DNA from 2 places in the Arthrobacter stackebrandtii genome. Region 1 is predicted to be linked to the other one. Evidence: predicted binding sites of a transcription regulator. Region 1 holds the regulator's gene; the other holds the start of a gene.
The links. The regulator Rex, encoded in region 1, represses fermentation and respiration genes when NADH is low (regulators of the CRP and FNR family bind a similar motif). The targets are predictions, from matches to a motif close to CTTGTGAANNNNTTCACAAG.

Region 1 (6,173 bases):
GGACCTCCAGGTGGCGCTCGACGCCTGCAACGCCGCGAGTGCACCGCAGTCGTTCCTCGGGATTGACGGCGAAGGCCGCGCCTCGCTGGTTGCCACGGCCGGAAACCAGGACACCCACGTGATCCTGCGCGGTGGCCGCAAGGGCCCGAACTACAGGGCCGCCGACGTCGCGGACGCCTCCGCGAAGGCCGCCGCCGGCAGTGTCAACCCTCGCCTGATCGTGGACGCCAGCCACGCGAACTCCGGCAAGAGCCACCACCGCCAGGCCGAGGTCGCCCTGGAAATCGGCGCGCAGCTCGAAGCCGGCGACGCCTCTGCACACACCATCGCCGGCGTGATGCTGGAAAGCTTCCTGGTGGGCGGCGCCCAGAACCTGGACGTGGACCAGGTCGCCGCCGGCCAGGCAGCACTGGTGTACGGCCAGTCCGTCACGGACGCCTGCATGGACTGGGACGTCACGGCTGATGTGCTGGCCAACCTGGCCCGCAGCTCGCGCGCCCGCCGGACCGCGTCACACTAGAGAACAACTTTCACATGGGCACCTTCTGCCCCTACAGTATCCTTAGGAGCAGAGGGTGCCGCGCGCCGAGGCCGGCCCTTCCCGAGTGAATCGAACATCGAGGACAGCCATGACCCAGGAGCAAGAATTCTCCAACGTTAATTTCCTGACCGTGCAGGAAGTCGCCGAGCTCATGCGCGTGTCCAAGATGACCGTCTACCGCATGGTGCATGCCGGGGAACTGCCGGCCGTCCGGTTCGGGCGGTCCTACCGCGTCCCGGCCAACGCCGTCGAGAGCTATCTGCGCGGGGCCGTGGTGGATGGCACAGGGACGCATGGAACCTCCGGTTCGGCGCATACAGGGTAAAGGCGGTACCCTAGGAAAGATCCATTTTCGGCTTTGACCGATTCCTGAGATCGGTCGACCTAATCGTTTACGGCCTCAACCGAGGTTGTTCTATGCAGTTTGTGAGGAACTTTCATGGGTTCAGTAGTTAAGAAGCGCCGCAAGCGGATGTCCAAGAAGAAGCACCGCAAGCAGCTTCGCAAGACGCGTCACCAGCGTCGCAACAAGAAGTAAATCTTCTTTTCTTCTTGAAGTTATTCTTCGAAGAGCGCCCGTTCACCTTTGGTGGGCGGGTGTTTTTTATGCCCGACGGCGGACCCTCCCCGGTGCCCTGCGCTGCGGTCAGCGCTTGCGCACCATGGCGATGCCCTTCCAGAGCCCATACACCACGCCGGCACCCGTGGCGGCCTTGAGCCCCAGGGTGGCGGCGCGGCGGCCCGAGCGGTAGTCGTAGATGGGCCAGTTGTTCTCGCGTGCGTGCCTGCGCAGCTTGGCGTCGGGGTTGATGGCCACGGGGTTGCCCACGGCGGTGAGCAGCGGGATGTCGTTGTAGGAGTCGCTGTACGCCCAGCACACGGCCAGGTCCAGGCCCTCAGCCTCGGCAAGTTTACGGACCGCGTGCCCCTTGGCGGGCCCGTGCAGGATCTCGCCGACGATGCGGCCCGTGTAGACGCCGTCCTCAATCTCCGCCACGGTGCCCAGGGCGCCCGTCAGGTTCAGGCGCTCGGCAATGACGGAGGCCACCTCCACCGGCGTCGCCGTCACCAGCCACACCTGCCGGCCGGACTTCAGGTGCTCCTCGGCGAGGGCGCGCGTGCCTGGCCAGATCTTGGAGACGATCATCTCGTCGTAGACTTCCTCGCCGAGCTGGTGGACAAACTCGGCGGTGATGCCGGCGGCCAGTTTTTGGGCGGAGTCCTGCACGGAGTGCACGTCCGACATGTTCTCGCCGCGCAGGATGAACTTGGCCTGCTTCCAGGCGAAACCCGCGGCGTCACGCAGCGTGAAGGCGCGTTTCTGGTACATTTTCCGGGCCACGTGGAACAGGCTGGCGCCCTTCATCATGGTGTTGTCCACGTCAAAGAAAGCGGCCTCGCCCTGACGCGGTGCAACGGTCGAGGCGGCCTCGGCACTGTTGATGATCACGTCGGGCATGGAACGAGTCTAGTCAATCCTTCATGCGTCCGCCTGCCCGCGGGATTAACTGTGGGCAAAGTTTCACCCGGGTGCCGGGGCCCACCGGCATTGAGTACGGTTGTAGGCATGGACACCTCTGCCAATGCCACCGTTCCCGTGCTGGAATTGATCACCAAGACCAGCTGCCACCTGTGCGACGACGCCCGCACCGCGGTGGGCAAGGTGGCCGGGGACCTCGGGCTGCCGTGGACAGAGAAGAAAATCGACGGCGACGCGGAGCTGACCGCGCGGTTCGGCGAGGAAATCCCGGTGGTCCTGGTCGACGGCGTGCAGCGCGACTTCTGGCACATCGATCCTGTTCGGCTCGAGAGCGTTCTGCGTCGCGCCATGACCGGGGGATAACCGCAGCTTTTGGCAGGGGGCGGGGCAGGTCCTACAGTTGAATCAGGCTTCCATGCTGCCTGCGCTGCGAAGTGCGGCAGTGGCTTGGGCCTGACATTTTCAATTGTGGAGTGACACCGTGATCCCAGCGCAGACCCCGGAAGACCGGCCAGCCGGCCAGGCCAGGCAGCTGCCGCCTGCCACCGTGTCGCGCCTGACCCTGTACCTGCGCACGCTCAACGCGCTGCTGGCCGACGGCGTGGAAAACGTCTCCTCGGACGCCCTGGCCGAATCTGCCGGCGTGGGATCCGCCAACGTCCGCAAGGACCTCTCCCACCTTGGCTCCTACGGCACCCGCGGCGTGGGCTACGACGTGGCCAACCTGAGCCGGCAGATTGCGCAGGCCCTCGGCCTCACCCACGAATGGCGGGTTGCCATTGTCGGTGCCGGAAACCTGGGCCGAGCCCTGGCCCGCTACGCCGGATTTGAATCCCGCGGCTTTGACGTGGTGGCCCTGCTCGACGCCGACCAGATGGTTATTGGCACGGAGATCGGCTGGCTGCGCGTCAGCGACGTGGCCAACCTGGAGTCCGTGCTGGAATCCACACGCGCCAACATGGTGGTGCTGGCACTGCCGGCCCAGGTGGCCCAGTCAGTGTGCGACCGCGTGGTCGAAGCCGGCGTGCACAGCATCCTCAGCTTTGCCCCCGTGGCCCTGAGCGTGCCGGAGCACGTCAACTTGCGCAAGGTAGACATGGCCACTGAGCTGCAGATCCTGGCCTACCACGCGCAGCGGCTGCAGGAGCCGGGCCTGGAGCGGGACCGCCCGGGCGCGTAGGCGGCACCTGAAGGCAGTGGCCCCCCGCGCGGGCGTCAGCGCGTCAGCGCTTCAGCGCGTCCCGGGCGTCCTTGCGGGCGCGGAAGAATTCCGCGGCCGGGGCCTGGAACATCAGGTACACCGCAATGATCCCCAGCAGCACCTGGACGACGGTCACGGGATTGGGCGGGATCAGGAACAGCAGGGAAATTGCCGCCAGGACCAGCGAGGTGGTGCGGGCCCAGCCGGCCCCCTTGCGCACATTCCGTGAGATCCAGAAGTAGCAGGCCGTCATGGCGATGCTCAGGACAAACGCCAGGAACAGGACGGTGTCCATCATGGTGGGGTCGGAATACATGGCTGCCAGCTCGGGGCTGGACGCGAAGGCGCTGCGCAGCACGTCAACGACAGAGGCCTTGATGGTCGGAACAAACAGCACCACCAGCAGCGCCACCACGGAGACCGCCTGCATGATGCCGGCGGCCAGGATCAGCCGCGATGCCAGCAGCACCTTGGACGGCGGGGCCAAGTGCTGGTCCGCCGGACCCGGCAGGCCGCCGTCGGGTCCCTGCGGGGCGCCCTTGAAGCCGGGGTAGGAGGCGGCCGGGGGCAGCTGTCCCGACGCGTCGCGGGTCTCCGGCTGCGGCGGCTGCCAGCCTTCCGGGGCGTACTGGCCATACCGGGGGACGCCGGGGGCAATCTCGCCATAGCTTCCGGGGCGGGAAGCGGGGCGCTCTTGGGGCTGTTCGCCGGGGGTGCTCATGATGGCTGCTCTTTCACTTGCGTGCCGTGGTCCCGGCGGCTGCTCCGCCCGGGCTGCTGTGCCGTCGGCGGCTGCATTAAAAAGGGAAGGGGCCGCGTCGGGTTTGCTATAAACCCTACGCGACCCCGCCCGCGCCAACTACCCGACCATGCAACATGTTCGGGCAGCCGGCCGGGACAGCCAGCGGTCCGTCAGGCCTGGCCCTTGGCCCGGGCGTTGAGCCACGCCGTGGACTCGGGCAGCCACATCAGCACCGCGGCCGCCACGCCGAGCAGGCTGCCGCCGTTGGAGCCCAGTGCCATCAGCACAAAGCCGATCAGCACAATGGCCGACAACGCCATCCGCGCCCACTGCTTGCCTTCCTTGAGCTTCATGGCGCACACAACAACTGCGGCAATCAGCGCCGCGGCAATGATCGAGGTGATGATGCCCATGACGGCATCGCCCCGCCAGTAGCGCGAGCCCAGCATGAACAGCGAGCCGATGAAGCCGAAGAATGTGAAGAAGAGCCACAGTGCGGCAGTCGCCAGCCACAGGAAGTAGGAAACCTTCAGCAGCTGCGGCAGCCCGTCGGTGCGGAAGAGCCCGCCCAGCCCGCCGGCCGGCATGACGTCCTGGAACGACTTGGGCATGTCCTTCGGCATCCCCACGGAGAAGTCGCCGGCCGGCTGCTGCTGGTACGGGGGCTGCTGCTGGTAGCCGGGCTGCCCCGGGTACGACGGCGGCTGCTGGCCCTGGTAGGGAGGCGGCGGCTGTTGCTGGTACCCCGGCTGCTGGTACGGCTGGCCCGGGTAGGGCTGCCCCTGGTAGGGCGGGGGGACAGGCTGCTGGTAGCCCGCCTGTGGGGCCGGCTGCTGGTAGCCCGGGGGCGGTGCAGGCTGCCCGCCTGGCACGGACGGATCCGGCTGGGAACCAAAGCCGGGTGGGGGAGGCGTGGCCGGCTGTCCGGCACCCTGTTCGGGAAGTGGTGTCTCATTCGGTGTGCTCATGGTGTGAACCCTAGTCGTCGAGTGGTGCCGTGTCACCGAAAAGTAGTGGGAGCGTCCTGTGAGAAACGACGCAGGCCACCGTCCGAGGACACGAAAATGCCGGTCCGCCATGGTAGCGGACCGGCATTAAAGCCCTCTTAAACCCCGGGCCGTGCCCGGGTTCGGAGGGTGGGCAGGCCTGGGTTATGCGGCCTTCACAAAGGCAACGTCAAGGGTGATGGTGACCTTGTCGGAGACCAGCACGCCGCCGGCTTCCAGTGCTGCGTTCCAGGTCAGGCCGAATTCCTTGCGGCTGATGACCGTCTTGGCCTCGAAGCCTGCGCGGGTGGCGCCGAAGGGGTCAACTGCCACGCCGTTGAACTCGCCCTTGAACGTGACGGTCTTGGAGATGCCGCGGATAGTCAGTTCTCCGGTCAGTTCAAAGTCTTCCTCGTCGCCGGTCACGGCGGAGGAGGCGAAGGAAAGAGTGGTGAAGGTTTCGACGTCGAAGAAGTCGGCACTCTTGACGTGGCCGTCGCGGCCTGCGTCGCCCGAGCTGAAGCTGGCAGCCTGGATGGTGGCGGTCACGGCGGCGTCGGCCAGGGTCTCGCCCAGTGTCAGTTCGCCGGCGACATCGGTGAACTGGCCGCGGACCTTGGAGATTCCTGCGTGGCGGACGGTGAAGCCCACGGTGCTGTGTGAGGCGTCGAGGGTCCAGGTGCCCTGTGCGAGGCCGGTGGATTCAATGGTTGTTGCTGACATGTGCTTCTCCTTGAAAGTTGTGACAAAGCTGCAGGATCGCCTGTGCAGCAACCCTTCACGGGATATAAGCATGCGTTTGCATCTAATATTCCCGGGAGTTCAAAAAACTTTTCGCGGGTCCGGATTAACCCCTTGTTCAACAACTTTGAGAAACTTGGGAACATGTCCCGAGTAACTGTGCACCTTCTGCGCCACGGCGAGGTTTTCAACCCCGATGGCGTCCTCTACGGCCGGCTCCCCGAATTCCACCTTTCCGAGCGCGGGCGCGCCATGGCGGACATGGTGGCGGAGCACTTTGCCGCGCTGAAGGACGACGGCGGTGCACCGGTCTACCTGGTTGCCTCGCCTCTCACCCGCGCGCAGGAAACCGCCCAGCCCACGGCCAAGGCTCTGGGCCTGGAAATTGTGACCGACCCCCGCATCATCGAGGCGGAGAACCACTTTGAGGGCCTGGTCATGAGCAAGGCAGAATTGCTCAAGCCCAAGCACTGGCCCTATTT
Region 2 (6,173 bases), 2.1 Mb from region 1:
CCTGACTCCGATGCCGCTGACCTGGGCCATCGGCATCGCCGGCGACTTCCGCGGCGTGTGGGACATTCGCCGTGACGAGTTCGCCAAGTTTGCCCGCAACAGCTCCGGCGCCCAGATCGCGCTGACCGAATACCTCACCCCGGAGCAGGCCGCCGAGTCCGAAGGCGACGCATGGACGGACTCCACCGAGGAAGCCTCCCTGGTGGTGGACGAGGCAAACCCGCTGGACCTGGATGCCTTCTACGCCGGCAAGGCCACCCCCCTGCTGTTCTCCTCCGCGGCACTGAACTTCGGTGTCAAGCAGATCCTGGACACCCTCGTCGATTTCGCCCCGCCGGCCGCGCCCCGCGCCGACATCGACGGCAACGACCGCGCCGTCGACGCCCCGTTCTCCGGCTTCGTCTTCAAGGTCCAGGCCGGCATGAACCAGGCCCACCGCGACCACGTCGCCTTTGTCCGCGTCTGCTCCGGCATGTTCGAGCGCGGCATGGTGGTCACCCAGTCCCGCACCGGCAAGTCCTTCGCCACGAAGTACGCCCAGCAGGTCTTCGGCCGCGACCGCGAGGTCATCGACACCGCGTTCCCGGGCGACGTCGTCGGCCTGGTCAACGCCTCCGCCCTGCGCGTGGGCGACAGCCTCTTCGTCGAGGAACCCGTGGAATACCCGGCCATCCCGCTGTTCGCCCCCGAGCACTTCCAGGTGGCCCGTTCCAAGGACCCCAGCAAGTACAAGCAGTTCCGCCGCGGCATCGAACAGCTCGAGCACGAGGGCGTCATCCAAGTGCTGCGATCGGACCTCCGCGGCGATCAGGCACCCGTGCTCGCCGCCGTCGGACCCATGCAGTTCGAGGTGGTCGAGGACCGCATGCACCACGACTTCAACGCCCCCATGCGCCTGGAGCGCCTGCCGTACTCCCTCGCCAGATTGACGACGGCGGACGCGACGGCCACGCTGGCCAACCTCCATGGCGCTGAGGTGCTTGAGCGCTCCGACGGTGAGTTCCTGGCCCTGTTCAATGACATTTGGGCCATGCGCCGGGTGGAAAAGAACAACCCGGACTTGCCGCTGGCCGAAATCGGCACCTCCATGCAAAAGTAGGCTCCCGCCCTCTCTCGCAGGGCGACTCTCCCGACCACCCACTTCCCATGGACAGGGCATCGATCATGCACGTTGACATCTCCGGCAACGGGCGGCCGGTGCTGTTCCTGCATGGCGGTGGCGTTTCCGGGTGGATGTGGCGGCCGCTCCTGGACGTCCTGAACGGCGGGGTTCGCGCCGTCGTCCCCGACCTGCCCGGCCATGGCCAAAGCCGTGACACCGGCTACCTGTCCCACGATGAGACCGTTGGCAGGCTTGCCGGGCTGATCCGCAAGGAGGCCCCCGCTGGAGTGTTGCTGGTGGGCTTTTCCCTCGGTGCGCAGCTGGCCATCCGGCTGGCCGCCGATCATCCCGAACTCGTCAGCGGCGCCGTCATCATCAGCGCGGAAGCACAACCGGCACCGATGCCGCGTGCAACCTTGGCACTGCTGGGGTGGGCCGCTCCCCTGGCCCGGCAGGAGTGGTTTGCCCGCCTCCAGGCGAAACAGCTTTCCGTGCCTGGTGACCTGCTGGCCGAGTATGTCCGTGACAGCCGCGGCATCAGCCGCGACACGCTGCTCGCGAGCGTCGGTGAGAACATTCGCTTCACCCTGCCCGGCGCGTGGGGCGCGTTCCAGGGCAGCACTGCGGTCCTGGTCGGCGCCAAGGAGCGCAGGATCATGCGCAGCTCCGCCCGGACCATCCATGAAGCCGCCGGTGGCAGCCTGCTCGTCGTGCCCAATGCCGCACACGACATGCCGTTCACCCAGCCGCAGCTTCTTGCAGGCGTGATTCACCGGCAACTTGCCCCTTGATTCCCACCGCCTGCCACGCACGCCTCACGGCGGGTAGCCGGAGGGCAGGCTTTGCTGTTTCGGGCAGAGGCCGAGAACCCGCTGCATGGCCGCCTTTTCCGCCGGGGTCACCCAGAGGCGGTACGCGGCCTTCACGGAAATCTGCCGCGCCACATACTGGCAACGGAAGCCCTTGTTGGGCGGCAGCCAGGTGGCGGCGTCGCTGGCGGACTTGTCCTGGTTGGCCTGCCCATCCACGGCCAGGAGGTTCAGCGGATCGTTGGCCAGGCTCTGGCGCTGCTGGGCGGTCAGTGCCGCGGCACCGCTCTGCCAGGCGTTGCCGAGCGCCACAACATGGTCAATCTGAACGTCGCCGCTGCTGTCCCTGCCGCGCTTGAACGCCACCTCTTTCCCCGTGTACGGTTCCTGCAGCGTTCCCGCCGCCACGGTGCACAGCTGGCCGTCCGCCAGCGCGGTCGCGGTCAGATCGCGGCGGAGGATATCGTTGCGGGTGTCGCAGCCATTGGCGTCGGCGTCCAGCCAGGCCTCACCGAAGGCACTGCGCTGGTAGTTGTTCCCCGGCGACCTTCCCTTGACCTGCAGCGTCTCCAGGACAGCCAGCGCCGTGGCGGGCCCAACGTCGACCACGGGCGCGCCCAGCACGGGAGGTGCGGGGCGCAGGGAGGGTGGAGGTCCGGCGTCGGGCTCAAAGGGCCAGCGCCCCGAGGTGTGCAGCCAGCCGGCCAGGACCACCGCAACCACCGCGAGCAGCACGGCGGCGGACACAAAGGGTGGGCGCCGCGGGCCGTGTACCGCCGGGGTGGAGGGTGCGGGCCGTCTCGGGCGCGCCGGGTAGCGCTGCCGTGCGTGTTGTGCCATTGCCGCCCCATCCCCGAACTGCGCTGCCTGGCGGGCGCGGCCAGGCCATGCGGATCGTGATGGTTCAAGTTTAGGGTCCTCGGCGAAATGCTGCCGCCGGTTATCCACAGGGGCGGTATCACCGCCGCCGGGTGGCGCCTCCACCACGGCGGATTGCGACAGCGTTGCCGAGAAACCAGCCATTGCTGCGATGGCGTTGGGGAGGTTGGTGCGGTGCGGGAGAAGAAATGGTGTGGTGGGCATTTGGTGCGTCGGGCCCACGCCGCGACGGCAAATATGTGGATAGGGCAGCCGATACGCCGGGTTTTGTCATCCGCCGCCGTTACCGGCGACGGAGAGGCAACCATCCATCTACGAACGCCGTTGCCGACGCCCTCTAGCAGCCTACCCAGGCACTCGGGCGAACAGCCCTCAATCATGCCCTGTCTGGCCTTGCTCCGGGTGGGGTTTACCTAGCTCCCCCAGTCACCTGGGGCACTGGTGGTCTCTTACACCACCGTTTCACCCTTACCCGCTCCGGCCTAAGCCGTGCTGGCGGTCTACTTTCTGTGGCACTTTCCTGCGGGTCACCCCGAGTGGGCGTTACCCACCACCCCGTTCTGTGGAGCCCGGACGTTCCTCGAGCCACTTGCGTGACGCGCGGTTGCCTAGCTGCCCTATCCAGCTGCCCAGTCTACTCCAAGTAGACGGGGCGTTTACGCAAGGCAGACGCCCTCCGGCGGGCCGAATGCGGAAGGCGCGTGACCGGCGTCGGCCATCAAGGTCCGACGCCGGACACCCGCCCTGGGTGCCTGGGGCTATCCGCGGAGGGTGGCCGTGTGCTCCACTGCGGGGAACTGGCGCGGGTGCACGCCGGCCATTTCCTCCATGACGCGGACCACCTGGCAGCTGTAGCCGAACTCGTTGTCGTACCAGACGTACAGGACCAGGTGCTTGTCCGTGCTGATGGTGGCGAGGCCGTCTACGATTCCGGCGCGGCGGGAGCCCACGAAGTCGCTGGAAACGACTTCCGGGGAGTCGATGAAGTCGATCTGCTTGCGCAGGCCGGAGTTCAACGAGATGTCGCGCAGGTAGGTGTTGACCTCTTCCTTGGTGGTGCCATTTTCCAAGGTCAGGTTCAGGATGGCCATGGAGACGTTGGGCGTGGGGACTCGGATGGAGTTGCCGGAGAGCTTGCCTTCAAGCTCCGGCAGGGCCTTGGCCACGGCTTTCGCTGCGCCGGTTTCGGTCAGGACCATGTTCAGTGCTGCGGAGCGGCCGCGGCGTTCGCCGTTGTGGAAGTTGTCCGTCAGGTTCTGGTCGTTGGTGAAGGAGTGGACGGTTTCCACGTGGCCGTGGACGATCCCGTAGCGGTCGTTGAGGACCTTCAGTACCGGAGTAATGGCGTTGGTGGTGCAGGAGGCTGCCGTGATGATCTTGTCATCCGGGGCGATGACGGCATGGTTGATGCCATGGACCACGTTCTTCAGGGCGCCCTTGCCGGGGGCCGTCAGCAGGACCTTGGCAACACCCTTGCTTTGCAGGTGCTGGGACAGGCCTTCCTCGTCCCGCCAGCGGCCGGTGTTGTCCACGACGAGGGCGTCGCTGATGCCGTAGGCGGTGTAGTCGATGGTTGCCGGGCTGTCCGAGTAGATGACCTGGATGGCCGTGCCGTTGGCCTGGATCGTGTTGTTGTCCTCATCGATGGTGATGGTGCCGTGGAAGGGGCCGTGGACTGAGTCGCGGCGCAGCAGGCTGGCACGCTTGGTGAGGTCCTTGGGGCCGCCCTTGCGAACCACGATGGCGCGCAGGCGCAGGCCGTGGCCGCCGCCCTCGTGTTCGATCAGGATGCGGGCCAGCAGGCGCCCGATGCGGCCGAAACCGTACAGGACCACGTCGGTGCTGTGGCGTTCGTCGGCGCCGTACTTGTTGACGATGTCGGCCAGTTCGGTGCGCAGGTACGCTTCCAGGCTGTCCGCGTTGGAGGACTTGAAGCCTGCGTTGAGACGGGCCACATCCAGGGAGGCTGCGCCCAGCTGCATTGTTGAAAGGACCTGCAGGATGGGCAGGGTTTGTTCTACGGGCAGTTCCACGTCATCGACCTGGCGCGCAAAACGGTGCGCCTTCAGGATGCTGATGACCGACTGGTTGATGAGTGAGCGGCCGTGGATGCTGGTCAGGACATTGTTGTCCCGGTAGAGCCGGCCAATGAGCGGGATCATAGCCTCGGCCATGGCTTCACGTTCCATCCAGGAGTCCAGGACGGCGTCGGAGTTGTTGTCAACGAGTTGCTGCACCACTTGATATATCCTCTTCCAGCTCAAAACACCCTTGGTTCAAGCCGAATCCAGTCTGGCAGCCGATGTGCCTTACCGGCGAGTTCAGTGAGCCCTTTCACTAGACCGGTCTATCCCCGCGCCCTCCTGCAACTCGCTTCGCTCGCAGCGGGACCCCCGGGCGCGTGGGCCCGCGTCACAAAGCCGATAAGCTCATCTGGTGCTTATTCTGCTTCCCCCTTCCGAAGGCAAGACCCCCGCCGGCGCCGGCGTCCCGGTCGACCTGGCCGCCCTGAGCTTTCCCGAACTGACCGATGCCCGCCAGGAAGTGGCGGAGGCCCTGGCCCTCGTTTCCGGCAGGGAGGATGCCCTGGCGAAATTGGGCGTCGGCGCGTCGCTGGTCCACGAGGTCAGCCGCAACACGCGGCTCGCCCATGAACCCGCGGCCCCCGCGCACAGCATCTACACCGGCGTCCTGTTCGACGCCCTTGGCTACCAAAGCCTCACGCCGGCGCAAAGGCGCAAGGCGGATTCCGCCGTCGTGGTTGTCTCAGGGCTGTGGGGTGCCGTGGGTTTTGCCGACAGCATTCCCGCGTACCGCCTGTCGATGTCGGTGGGGCTGCCGGGGCTGGGCAAACTGGCCAGCTACTGGAAGCCGAAGCTGGCCGCCGCCGTGGCTGGGCATGCGGAGGGGCACCTGCTGGTGGACTGCCGCTCGAGCAGCTACGCCGCCGCCTGGGTTCCCGACCCGGCCCGCACGGTGTCCGTCAACGTTTTCACGGAGCGCGACGGTGTCCGCAAGGTGGTCTCGCACTTCGCCAAGCACACGCGCGGGGAACTGGCCCGGCATTTGATTGTCCGCCGCGGCAAGGCTCCGGAAACGCCCGCGCAGCTTGCGAAGGCCGCTGCGGAAAAGTGGACAGTTGAGCTTGTGCCGGGGACCGCGCGCAAGGCACACTCCCTGAACATCATCCTCGAGGACTGACGGCAGGCACAGGCGCCGCACTATTTGATAATTGCCGCCGTTTGGGACAACTGCCGTGGTGTGGTCCGTGGCATTCGTCCCATACGGCGGCATTTATGCACTGGCACCACCGGCGACCAGCTCAACCTCGAAGCCGTCGGCATTTTCCAGGTAGGCGGCGTAATGTCCGGCGCCGCCGGCAT

Region 2: a site for Rex is predicted at 5,112-5,131, ahead of JOF48_RS14890 (glyceraldehyde-3-phosphate dehydrogenase). Genes of this name have one in related genera too.

What each region holds. Positions count from the first base shown of each region.
Region 1 covers NZ_JAGIOI010000001.1:1,364,647-1,370,819, reverse strand. The annotation lists gene JOF48_RS05710 (3-deoxy-7-phosphoheptulonate synthase) at 1-520, shown strand, start outside; gene JOF48_RS05705 (helix-turn-helix domain-containing protein) at 630-866, shown strand; gene JOF48_RS05700 (30S ribosomal protein bS22) at 981-1,079, shown strand; gene JOF48_RS05695 (HAD family hydrolase) at 1,188-2,000, opposite strand; gene JOF48_RS05690 (glutaredoxin family protein) at 2,109-2,384, shown strand; gene JOF48_RS05685 (redox-sensing transcriptional repressor Rex) at 2,503-3,201, shown strand; gene JOF48_RS05680 (hypothetical protein) at 3,245-3,943, opposite strand; gene JOF48_RS05675 (hypothetical protein) at 4,135-4,932, opposite strand; gene JOF48_RS05670 (YceI family protein) at 5,116-5,673, opposite strand; gene JOF48_RS05665 (histidine phosphatase family protein) at 5,836-6,173, shown strand, end outside.
Region 2 covers NZ_JAGIOI010000001.1:3,417,070-3,423,242, reverse strand. The annotation lists gene JOF48_RS14910 (peptide chain release factor 3) at 1-1,099, shown strand, start outside; gene JOF48_RS14905 (alpha/beta fold hydrolase) at 1,147-1,893, shown strand; gene JOF48_RS14900 (HNH endonuclease family protein) at 1,918-2,751, opposite strand; RNA gene rnpB (RNase P RNA component class A) at 3,031-3,410, opposite strand; gene JOF48_RS14890 (glyceraldehyde-3-phosphate dehydrogenase) at 3,549-5,030, opposite strand; gene JOF48_RS14885 (YaaA family protein) at 5,227-5,991, shown strand; gene JOF48_RS14880 (VOC family protein) at 6,085-6,173, opposite strand, start outside.